2 regions of the Arthrobacter sp. NPDC055585 genome follow, and region 1 is predicted to be linked to the other one. Evidence: predicted binding sites of a transcription regulator. Region 1 holds the regulator's gene; the other holds the start of a gene.
The links. Region 1 encodes HrcA, which represses chaperone genes, less so after heat shock. Its sites were predicted from a motif close to TTNGCACTCGNNNNNNNCGAGTGCNAA; they were not measured.
Positions count from the first base shown of each region.

Region 2: the regulator HrcA is predicted to act here: its motif matches at 4,124-4,150, upstream of groES (co-chaperone GroES).

Region 1 covers NZ_JBSHIT010000007.1:211,367-217,241, forward strand. Annotated here, with positions in the region: gene ACWGQ2_RS13440 (DUF3097 domain-containing protein) at 1-509, opposite strand, end outside; gene hrcA (heat-inducible transcriptional repressor HrcA) at 697-1,710, shown strand; gene dnaJ (molecular chaperone DnaJ) at 1,802-2,941, shown strand; gene ACWGQ2_RS13455 (16S rRNA (uracil(1498)-N(3))-methyltransferase) at 2,957-3,739, shown strand; gene ACWGQ2_RS13460 (GerMN domain-containing protein) at 3,764-4,684, opposite strand; gene ACWGQ2_RS13465 (PhoH family protein) at 5,070-5,875, shown strand, end outside.
Region 2 covers NZ_JBSHIT010000002.1:103,296-109,170, forward strand. Annotated here, with positions in the region: gene ACWGQ2_RS04255 (acyltransferase family protein) at 1-1,799, opposite strand, end outside; gene groL (chaperonin GroEL) at 2,005-3,615, opposite strand; gene groES (co-chaperone GroES) at 3,687-3,983, opposite strand; gene ACWGQ2_RS04270 (siderophore ABC transporter substrate-binding protein) at 4,356-5,309, shown strand; gene ACWGQ2_RS04275 (ABC transporter permease) at 5,387-5,875, shown strand, end outside.

The DNA of each region.
Region 1 (5,875 bases):
TCAACCAGGATGCCCAGGCGCCGGCCGGGGCCGGGGGAGAAGTCACGCACCGCACCGGCCAGGTCATCCACTCCGTGCAGAGGCTCGACGACGATGCCCTCGATCCGCAGGTCGTCTCCCCACACCTTTTCCACGAGTTCGGCGTCGTGCTTGCCTTCCACCCAGATCCGGCTTGCGCGGGCGGTGCGGGCCCGGACGTTCTCCACTGCGACCGAACCGGAAGCCGTCCGCCGGGCGGCCGGCGGCGCTGCCGCTTTAACGGCAGGAATCACTTCAACCGGTTCGCCCTCAAGGAGGAACCCGAAGCCGAGTTCAAAGGAACGGGTCCTGCCGCGCGCATCCTCGAGCACTACCAGGTGCATGCCGCCGGACTTTTCGGTGCGCAGCACCGCACCAACCCACCCGGTCTGGACTTCTTCCAGGACCAGGCCCTTCTCTGCGCCGACCCGGCGCAGGGCCTTACGGGCCGGGGCGGTGATGTCCTGCGGCCCCCACTCGTAGCTGGGCATAAAACCTCGTTCCTGGAGAAGACGCTGCGCAGCACCTGCGTGAGCCGCAGGCACGGAAGATTCAATGCTAGCAACGGCGGTGGATGGTATTAGACTTAGCACTTAGGGACACCGAGTGCTAACAGCGGCCGGCACGGCCGTGCAGCGCCCGGGTGCGAATGACAGTCCGTCAGCGAAGGAGGAAACCATGAGCGAACCACGCCGGCTCGAGGTGCTCCGGGCCATTGTCGAAGACTACGTCCACTCCCGCGAACCCGTAGGATCCAAGGCCCTGGTCGAGCGGCACCACCTTGGCGTTTCCTCCGCCACCATCCGCAATGACATGGCAGTCCTCGAAGAAGAGGGCCTGATCGTTGCGCCGCACACCTCCGCCGGACGCATCCCCACGGACAAGGGCTACCGGCTTTTCGTAGACCAGCTCTCGGATCTGAAGCCGCTTTCCGCCGCTGAACGGCGTGCCATCCAGACCCTTCTTGAAGGCGCCGAGGACATCGATGACATCCTGGACCGCACCGTCCGGCTCCTGTCCCAGCTGACCAACCAGGTCGCCGTCGTGCAGTACCCGCACCTCGGCAACGCGAAGGTGCGCCACATCGAGTTCGTCCTGCTGGCCCCGGCTCAGGTCCTCGTGGTGCTGATCTCCACTACCGGGCGCGTTGAGCAGCGTGTCATCACCGTGCCGGCCCCCGTGACGGAGCAGGACCTGCATGAACTGCGCCAGCACTTCCTGCAGGCACTTGCCGGAACCACGCTCACGCGGATCACTTCCCACCTGGCAGACACCCTGGCTACCGTTCCGGCCCACCTGCGGGGAACGGCCGGCGCCCTGGTGCGGGCCCTGGAACAGCTGGCAGGAATTAACCGCGAAGACCGCATGGTGATGGCCGGAACAGCCAACCTGGCCCGCGCAACGGGAGACTTCCCGCTGACCATCGGGCCCATCCTTGAAGCCCTGGAAGAACAGGTCGTTATGCTTCGGCTGCTCTCGGAAATGGAGCAGGACGCCAGGGGAGTCTCGGTCCGCATCGGATCGGAAAACCCATACGGTTCGCTCTCGGAGGCATCCGTCGTCGCCACTGGGTATGGGCCGGATGCTTCGGCTATGGTAGGAATCCTTGGTCCCACGCGGATGGACTATCCCAACACCATGGCAGCGGTTCGAGCCGTTGCCCGCTACCTTTCCCGGGTCCTGAACACCTGACCCCAAAGACTGGCAGCCGCCTCACCAGCGGTGTCCGGAAGACTAATCATCCCCGAGGCGGGGGACGCAACACAGGAAGCGATGTGCACGAGTGAGTGATCACTACCAGGTACTCGGCGTAAGCCGGGATGCCACCGGCGAGGAAATCAAGAAGGCTTACCGCAAGCTTGCCCGCAAGCTCCATCCGGACGTGAACACCGCCCCCGGAGCGGCAGACGAGTTCAAGGCCGTGACCCATGCCTACGAAGTACTGTCCGACCCGCAGAAGCGGCGCGTCTACGACACCACCGGCCAGGAGAACGGCACGGACAACGGGTTCGGCGGCGGCTTCAGCGGCCAGGGCTTCGGCTTCCAGGACATCTTCGACACCTTCTTCGGCGGCGGAGCACCCGGCGGCGGCCGCGGACCGGCGTCGCGCACCCGGCGGGGACAGGACGCGCTCATCAACGTCCGGATCGACCTGAAGGATGCCGTCTTCGGCACCAACAAGAAGATCGACGTGGAGACCGCCGTTGTCTGCCCCACGTGCGACGGCTCCTGCTGCCAGCCCGGAACCTCCCCGCGGACCTGCGACATCTGCCACGGCAGCGGCCAGGTCCAGCGCGCGGTGCGTTCCATCCTTGGCCAGGTCATGACGACGGCGCCCTGCGGGTCCTGCCAGGGCTTCGGCACCGTCATCCCGGACCCGTGCCACGAATGCGCCGGCGAAGGCCGCGTACGCAGCCGCCGCACCCTGACCATCAAGGTTCCCGCCGGCGTCGGAACCGGAACGCGGATCCAGCTCAGCGGACAGGGTGAAGCCGGCACCGCCGGCGGCCCGCAGGGAGACCTGTACGTTGAGATCCGGGTCAACGCCGATCCCGTGTTTATGCGCGACGGCGATGACCTCCACGCCACCCTTACGGTGCCCATGACGGCGGCAGCCCTGGGCACGGTCATCAACATGGAGACCTTCGACGGGGAACGCGAAATCCACATTAAGGCCGGCACCCAGTCCGGTGAAGTTACCACCCTCAAGGGCCTGGGCGTCACGCACCTGCGCGGCTACGGCCGCGGTGACCTGATGGTTCACGTCCAGGTGGAGACACCGCAGAAGCTGGATCAGGCGCAGGAAGAACTGCTCCGCCGGCTCGCTGAACTCCGCGGCGAAGAGTTCGCCGAAGGCAGGGTCAGCGGCAACAGCAACAGCGGCGTCTTCGCGAAACTGCGCGACCGCCTCGGCAACCACTAGAGGCCGGCGCTCACCGTGACCAACCCGATCTTCTTCGGTGACCCGGAACTGGTAGCGGCAGCGGCACCGGGAAGCGTGTTCGCGCTGACCGGTCCCGAAGCCCGTCATGCCGTAGCGGTCAAGCGGCTGGCGCCGGGAGAGGACGTGGACATCGTCGACGGCGCCGGAACGCGCCTGCGCGGAACTGTCCGGTCCGCGGATCCCGCGCTGCTGGAAGTCGATGTGCGCGAGGTCGAGGCGGAGCCTGCTGTGGGCTGTGAGCTGACACTGGTGCAGGCACTGGCCAAGGGCGACCGCGATGAGCAGGCCATTGAGGCCGCTACCGAACTTGGAGTGGACGCCGTTCTGCCCTGGCAGTCCGAACGAAGCATCGTGCGCTGGAAGGCTGACAAGGCGGTAAAGGGCCAGGCGAAATGGCGGGCCGTAGTCACTTCCGCGGCAAAACAGTCGCGCCGGTCGCGGATTCCGCAGGTGCTGGATGTGGCCGACAGCAAGGCTCTGCCCGCACGGCTGGCTGACACGGACCTGGTGCTCGTGCTGCACGAGGAAGCCCAGGTCCCGCTGGCTGCAGCGGTGGAACTGGCGCTGGCAAGGTCAGTGGCAGCAGGCACGGAGACCGGAATCCGGTCCATCGCCGTCGTGGTTGGACCCGAAGGCGGCATTAGTCCTGCGGAACTGCAGGCGCTTGGTGCTGCCGGTGCCGTTTCGGTCCGTCTGGGTCCGCACGTCCTGCGCTCTTCAAGCGCCGGACCGGCCGCGCTGGTATTGCTGAACTACCTGCTGGGCCGCTGGAGCTGACCCGCCTCGGAGCCGGCTTCGCTCCTAGTAGACGGTAAAGCGCTTTGAGTCCTGGTTTGCGCCGTCGCCGTGGAAAACCCGCAGGTTGTACTCACCGGGTTCCAGCTCAAGGAGCATTTCGAACATCGCGGTCTCGCCTGGCTCTGCGTCGAGGCTGATCTCGCCCGTCTGCACGGGTTTGGTTTCCGGCCGTCCGTTGGCGATGCGTTCCACGCTCCAGGCAAGCCGGTCATCCCGGACCACCGCCGAACCCATGACCGTGAGGGACGTTTCGGTGCCGTCCTGTTCCTGCGGGCTGATGATCCAGATCGGCGCGGGAAGGGTCTTGTCCCGTTCCAGGGCAGGTTCAAGATCCTCGTGACCAAAAGCGTTGTAGCCGGCTTTGCCGTCCACCAGCACCACCACGCTGGTGTTGTAGCCGGCAGCGGTCAGCCCGGCGTTGGCAGCGGCGGCGGTGGCTGTGTAAACCAGCTGCTGCACGGCGCGGTGGGCCATGCCTGCGTCCAGCGACGGTTTGAATGCGTCAGCGGTGATATCCACCGTGATGATGTTCTTACTGGAGATCGATGCGGTGACCTTCGAAGCGGGCGACCACGGAGTGAAGTAGTCGTCATCGCGGGGAGCATCGGTGGTCATGGCCATAACCGCTTCACCAATGGGGTCGCCGGTGTTCTTCGACGGCAGGAACTCCCGGTAGAGCTGGACGTCCGAACCGTTCAGGCCAAGCCAGTACACCGGCATGACAACCTTGGAAACTGTGGCTTCGGCCGGGGCGGAGACGGCCATCGGGCGGCCTTCGGGTGAGGTGGCCGCACTGAAGGAGCTCGGCATGCTGGTGGTCGGGAGTTCCGCAACCACTCCGCAGGAGCTCAGGAGAAGCGGTGCTGCTGCTGCCGCCATCAGGAGGCGGGTGCGGCCGGAGAGGCGCTTATGCTGCCTGGTCATGACTATCCCTGCCTTCCGTGTCTTGTGCCCGCAGTCCGTGGACCGGGCGATGCGTGGGGGATCCGGCCAGGGCGGATCCCGGCCGGAGCATGCCTTCAAGCTTGGCACAGCGAAACACCCCAAAAGCGGGGGTTGATGCTTCTGTGGCGGGACTGAAACCTGATTGAGACCCAGACGATGCCAAGCCGAGACAAAGCCCGTAATACAGCTCACAACTGCGTCACGGCTCCGCGCACAGCCCCCGGCCAGCGGCCTGCGCGGATTCCGTCAGTGCACTCAGGCACCTATCCAGTAGAATTAAGGAGGGTGTGCGCACCATGATTTTCAGCAGACTTCCACAACAGATTTCCACAAAGGGGCGATGAGAGGCCGAGGGGCCGCATATATGACCGAATCTTCAGCAGGAATCGGCACCATCCGTGAGGACCAGCAGACAATTGTCTTCGACTCCACAGAGCATATGGTCCAGTCTTTGGGCGCCAACGATGAAGCCCTGAAAATCATCGAGAACGCCTTCCCGGAGGTGAACCTCCATGTCCGCGGCAACGAGCTCTCCGTCTCCGGTCCCGCCCCCGCTGTGGAACGGACTGTCCGCCTCGTCAATGAAGTACGTGTGCTTGCCCGGCACCAGACGCGCGTTACGCCTCAGGTCCTTGAGCAGCTGATCACCATGCTGCGCGACCAGAGCGCAGAACGTCCGGCTGAGGTCCTGACGCAGAACATCCTCTCCACCCGCGGGCGCACTATCCGCCCGAAGACGCTGAACCAGAAGAACTACGTTGATGCGATTGACCGCAACACCGTGGTCTTCGGGATTGGCCCGGCCGGCACCGGCAAGACCTACCTGGCCATGGCAAAGGCCGTGCAGGCGCTGCAGCAGAAGGAAGTCAACCGGATTATCCTGACCCGCCCGGCAGTCGAAGCGGGAGAGCGGCTGGGATTCCTTCCCGGAACGCTGAATGACAAGATCGATCCCTACCTGCGCCCGCTGTATGACGCCCTGCACGACATGATGGACCCGGAATCGATTCCCCGCCTGATGGCAGCGGGAACGATCGAGGTTGCACCGCTGGCGTACATGCGCGGCCGGACCCTCAATGACGCGTTTATCATCCTTGACGAGGCGCAGAACACCACACCGGAGCAGATGAAGATGTTCCTGACCCGTCTGGGCTTCGGGTCCAAGATGGT
Region 2 (5,875 bases), on a different contig from region 1:
ATATCGAACTCGAACCGCGGGTTATCCCGCATGGCCAGGACCTGGATCCCGGCCTCAGCGAAGCCGCGCACACCCTCGTCATATCCGCCGGCCAGGGTTTCATCCGGCACGGATTCCCGTGTCACCGACGCCACGGTGAAGACTGCATCCGGCATCATCTGCAGTACGTACTCCCCCGCCGCCTGGTTAAAGGCGTTGCATTCCTCGGAGCGCTCCGGATCTTCGGCGCCGTACCGGCAGCCCATCTTCAGGACCGTTACAACGTGCCAGTCGTTGGCCAGTGCCACCGGGCCCAGCGCAGCAGTCCACTGCATTGCATGGGAATCGCCCAGGACTACCACCGTTTTCTGTGCACCGGCGGCCGCGCCGATCTGCTTGCAGTGCTTTTCCAGTACGCTCTCCGCGGTCGGGGCCACGCTCTCCTCGCAGGGCTCGTCCAGTTTCGCCCATTCCTCGTCCATCTCCGAGGGCGCGGGTTTCACCAGCGCCTGGGTGGAGGACGCGGTCTCGAAGTCCGGATCAAGGGACAGCGCTCCCGGGTTGTCCGCGATGGACTGCAGGCGCACTGCCTCGGCCTGCGCATCCACCTTGGCCTGCCAGCCGGCCAGCGGCGCGGCAACGAGGGCAAAGGAAGCTGCAAGGACCAGCCCGGAACGCCACGCGGCGGCCTGCGGCCAGGACCAGGAGCGCAGCGGCCCCTCCACCAGCTTGGTGGTGAGCACAGCCAGCACCAGCGAGACGGCAATGACGACGGCGCCGTCCACCAGGCCCGCGTTCTGCTGTTTGGAGGCAATCAGCCAGAACACCAGCACCGGCCAGTGCCACAGGTACAGGGCGTAGGAGTTATCCCCCAGCTTCACCAGGGGTTTGGCTTTGAGCCAGCGGTCCGCGCCTGCCCGGCTTCCGGTGTCTCCGCCTGCGATCACCATGGCAGCCGCCAGAGTGGGCCACAGTGCGAGGTAGCCGGGGAACTGCTGCTGGACCTGGAGGATGATGCCGCAGCTGAGCATGGCGAGCACACCGGCCCAGCCAAACAGGATCCGGACCCGGCGCCCGGGCCGCAGGTACGGCAGGGCCAGGGCCAGCAGGGAACCCAGCGCGAATTCCCAGAGCCTGGTCCGGGTGTCGAAGTACGCGTAGGCCTGGTTGGCACCGGTTTGCCAGACGGAGAACGCCAGGGACACCACAAACACCACGCTGAAGACCATGGCAAGCACCGACCGGTAGCTTCTGCCCAGCAGCCTGGCCGCCGGAAGGGCAGCGGCAAAGATCAGCGGCCACAGAATGAAGACCTGGCCCTGGATGGACAGGGACCAGAAGTGCTGTAGGGGGCTGGCTGCACTATGGTCCGCGGCCAGGTAGTCCACGGCGTTGTTCGCCAGGGTCCAGTTCTGGAAATAGAAGAGGGAGGACCATGTCTGTCCGATCAGGTCCTGGCGGGCGCTGGCCGGGAGCAGTGCCGCCGCGGCGGCCAGGACTGCCAGCATGACGACGGCGACGGCGGGCAGAAGGCGCTTGAACAGGTTCAGCCAGTACCGGCCCAGTGCCAGCGCCCGGCCGCTTTCGGCTTTGCGGACAAAGGAGCCGGTCAGCAGGAACGCTGAAATGAGCAGGAAGACATCCACGCCCCCGGAAACCCGTCCCAGCCAGACGTGGTAGAGAACCACCAGTACCACGGCCAGGGCCCGCAGGCCCTGGACTTCCGGCCGGTAACGGCGTTCGGCTGCAGGTGCGGCGGCATGCGGCGGGTTGTGCGGGGGGTTATGCGAAGCGGCAGCGTGCTGCACGGGTGCTGACACTTGCGGTGTCCTTTCAAAGCGGCAAATACCGCAAGAGTTTACCGGTCAGCCGGGCCGGGACCGTATTCCGGTATCTGAAGAGGGGTCCCGGGAGCGGCCCGGGAGCGGGCACAGGGCAGCTCATACAGCCCGCGGCGGACAAGACAAAAGCCCCGTCCCGCGCGGAGGAATCCGCGCCGGACGGGGCCTTTAGGCTCAGCCTGAATTAGTGGCTGTGGCCGTGCTCATCTTCTTCGTCAGCCGGCTTTTCGACGACGAGTGCCTCGGTGGTCAGCACCAGCGCGGCGATGGAAGCAGCGTTCCGCAGGGCGGAGCGGGTGACCTTGACCGGGTCAATGACGCCGGCTTCGATCAGGTTGCCATATTCGCCCGTGGCGGCGTTGAAGCCGTTGTTGACCTCCAGCTCGCCCACCTTGGACACAACAACCATGCCTTCGGCACCGGCGTTTTCAGCGATCCAGCGCAGCGGCTGGGCCAGTGCGCGGCGGACCAGGCCAACGGCTGTGGCGGCGTCGCCGTCGAGCTTTGCCACCTCGGAATCGGTGTCCAGGGCGCGGGAAGCGTGGACCAGCGCGGAACCGCCGCCGGCCACGATGCCCTCTTCCAGGGCAGCACGCGTGGAGGACACAGCGTCCTCGATGCGGTGCTTCTTTTCCTTCAGCTCAACCTCGGTTGCAGCGCCAACCTTGATCACGCCGATGCCGCCGGACAGCTTGGCCAGGCGTTCCTGGAGCTTCTCGCGGTCCCAGTCGGAATCGGTGCGCTCGATCTCGGCGCGGATCTGGGCCACGCGGTCAGCGACGTCAGCTTCGGAGCCGGCGCCGTCAACAATCGTGGTGTTGTCCTTGGTGACGGTGATACGGCGGGCAGAACCCAGCACCTCCAGGCCAACCTGGTCCAGCTTCAGGCCAAGGTCCGGAGACACAACCTGGGCGCCGGTGAGGGTGGCGATGTCCTGCATCATGGCCTTGCGGCGGTCACCGAAGCCCGGTGCCTTGACGGCAACAACGTTCAGCGTGCCGCGGATCTTGTTGACCACCAGGGTGGAGAGGGCTTCGCCGTCCACGTCTTCGGCAATGATGAACAGCGGCTTGGAGGCCTGCAGCGCCTTCTCCAGCAGCGGCAGGAATTCAGCCACGGAGGAGATCTTGCCGGAGTTGATTAGGATCAGCGCGTCTTCGAGGACGGCTTCCTGGCGCTCAGCGTCGGTGACGAAGTACGGCGAGAGGTAACCCTTGTCGAACTGCATGCCTTCGGTGATGACCAGTTCGGTGGACGTCGAGGAAGATTCCTCGATGGTGATGACGCCGTCCTTGCCAACCTTGTCGAAAGCCTCGGCCAGCAGCTGGCCGACTTCCTCGCTCTGCGCGGAGATGGCAGCCACGTGTGCAACCTGGTTGCCTTCGACTTCCTGGGCGTTTTCCAGCAGGCGTGCGGCCACTGCTTCAACAGCGGTCTCGATGCCGTGCTTCAGCGCGCCGGGAGCGGCACCTGCAGCTACGTTGCGCAGGCCTTCCTTGACCAGTGCCTGGGCCAGGACCGTGGCGGTGGTGGTGCCGTCGCCGGCAACATCGTTGGTCTTGGTGGCAACTTCCTTGGCCAGCTGCGCGCCAAGGTTCTCATACGGATCGTCGAGCTCGACTTCGCGGGCAATCGTGACGCCGTCGTTGGTGATGGTGGGAGCGCCCCAGGTCTTGGCGAGCACCACATTGCGGCCGCGCGGGCCGAGGGTGACCTTGACGGTGTTGGCGAGCTTGTCGACACCGGCTTCCAGTGAACGACGGGCGGAGTCGTTGAACTCCAACTGCTTTGCCATGTGTGTGTCCTTTCGAGAACTACATCTACAAAAGAAGACCCCGGCCGAATCTGGCCGGGGTCTTCAAAGACTTACTTGACGACGATGGCCAGCACGTCGCGTGCGGAGAGCACCAGGTATTCCTGGCCGCCCTGCTTGACCTCGGTTCCGCCGTACTTCGAGTAGATGACGACGTCGCCTTCAGCAACATCGATCGGCACACGGTTGCCGTTGTCGTCAACGCGGCCGGGGCCGACTGCTACGACTTCACCTTCCTGGGGCTTTTCCTTAGCGGTGTCCGGGATAACCAGGCCGGAAGCCGTGGTCTGCTCAGCTTCGAGCGGGCGAACAACGATGCGATCCTCAAGGGGCTTAATAGAGACCGACACTCGGGCTCTCCTTTGCTTAGTTACTAACGGGTTTGTGGACCGTCGGTAGGCGCTTGCCGTCGTCGCGGGTGCCGGTGGGCGCTTCCCTCAGGAATTAGCACCCTCACTAGGTGAGTGCTAGCTCCGACTTTATGCAACGGTTAGCACTCGGTCAAGGCGAGTGCCAACAAACGTTTTGGTGCGCCCGTTTTCCCGGTCCCGGCGAGTGGGACTGCGCTGCGTCGTTCGGTTACTCCCGTGCGTTCATGGAGTTGCTTAGCCTTGCCTAACAAGATAGTTTTCAAAGGCGCGCAAAATTAGCCAACGATTTTGTGACCTAATGCGGAGGCATCCGCATCAGGCCAAACCATAGAGATCATCTGGAGCACCCCCGTGAACACCACCCTCAAGTCCCGGCTGCTGGCCGGAACCGCCCTGGTTTCCCTGCTTGCCGTCAGCGCGTGCGGTTCGGAGACCGAAGCCGCTGCAGAGCCCGCATCCTCTGAGCCGGCAACCGTCACCGTGGAGCACACCCAGGGCACCACAGAGGTCCCCGTGAACCCCGAGGTTGTCTACACCTTTGATCTGGGCGCCCTGGACACCCTTGATGCCCTGGGCATTGAAGTTGACGGCGTTCCGGCAGCCAACTTCCCCGAAAGCCTCTCCCAGTACGGCTCGGATGACTACGAGAAGATCGGCAGCATGAAGGAGCCGGACTTCGAAGCCATCAGCGCCGGCGCCCCGGACCTGATCATCATGTCCGGCCGCACCGCCGACTCCTACGAGGAGTTCTCCAAGATCGCCCCGACGATCAACCTCAGCACCGACGCTGCGGATCCGTGGAACTCCTTCATCTCCAACACCGAGATCATCGGTGAGATCTTCGGCAAGGAAGCCGAGGTCGAGGAGAAGCTCGCCGCACTCGATACCAAGGTTGAAGAAACCAAGGCCACTGCTGCCGACGCCGGCAACGGCCTGATCATCATGACCAGCGGCGGCGAAATGACCGCTTACGGTGCCGGATCCCGCTTTGGCCTGATCCACGACGTCCTGGGTGTGGCCACTGCCGCTGACATCAAGTCCGAGGCCCAGCACGGCGAATCGGTCTCCTTCGAATACGTTGCAGAGATCAACCCGGACAACCTGTTCGTAATTGACCGCGACGTCGCTGTGGGCAATGCCGGTGAAGTTGCCTCCGCTGTTCTGGACAACGAACTCGTCATGGGCACCAAGGCTGCCGAAAATGACCGCATCACCATGCTGGATTCCTCCAGCTGGTACCTCGTGGGCTACGGCCTGAACAACGTTGACGCCATGGTCAGCGCTGTCCAGGACGGCATCTCCTAACCGTCCCTTTTCCTGCTAGATCCTTACCGGCCGGGTCCGCCTTAGCGGACCCGGCCGGTAAGGGAGACGGAACCCTCATGACAACACAGCTCACCACCCCCACAGCTCCGGCACCTGCCGGAGTTGCTGCCGTCTCCGGACAGCGGCGACGGCGGGTCCCCGGCCCGGCAGCCATGCTGGTCCTGGGCGGTACCGCCGTCCTCGCACTCGCCGTCGTGAGCATGTTTGTGGGGGTCAGTGATGTCTCCCTGTCCTCACTGCTGGCCGGCGACGAACACGCCTGGAACATTTTCTGGATTAGCCGGGTACCTCGGACCCTGAGCATCATCCTGGCCGGTATGGCGCTGAGCGTGGCCGGGCTGATCATGCAGCTGATGGCGCGGAACAAGTTCGTGGAGCCGTCCACCGTCGGCACGATCGAATCAGCGTCCCTGGGCATCCTGGTGGTAACGGTCCTCATCCCCGGCGCCTCGTTGTTTATGAAGATGTCCACCGCCACCCTCTTCGCCGTGGCCGGGACCGCCCTCTTCCTGCTCATCCTGCGCCGCATCCCGCTGCGCAACACG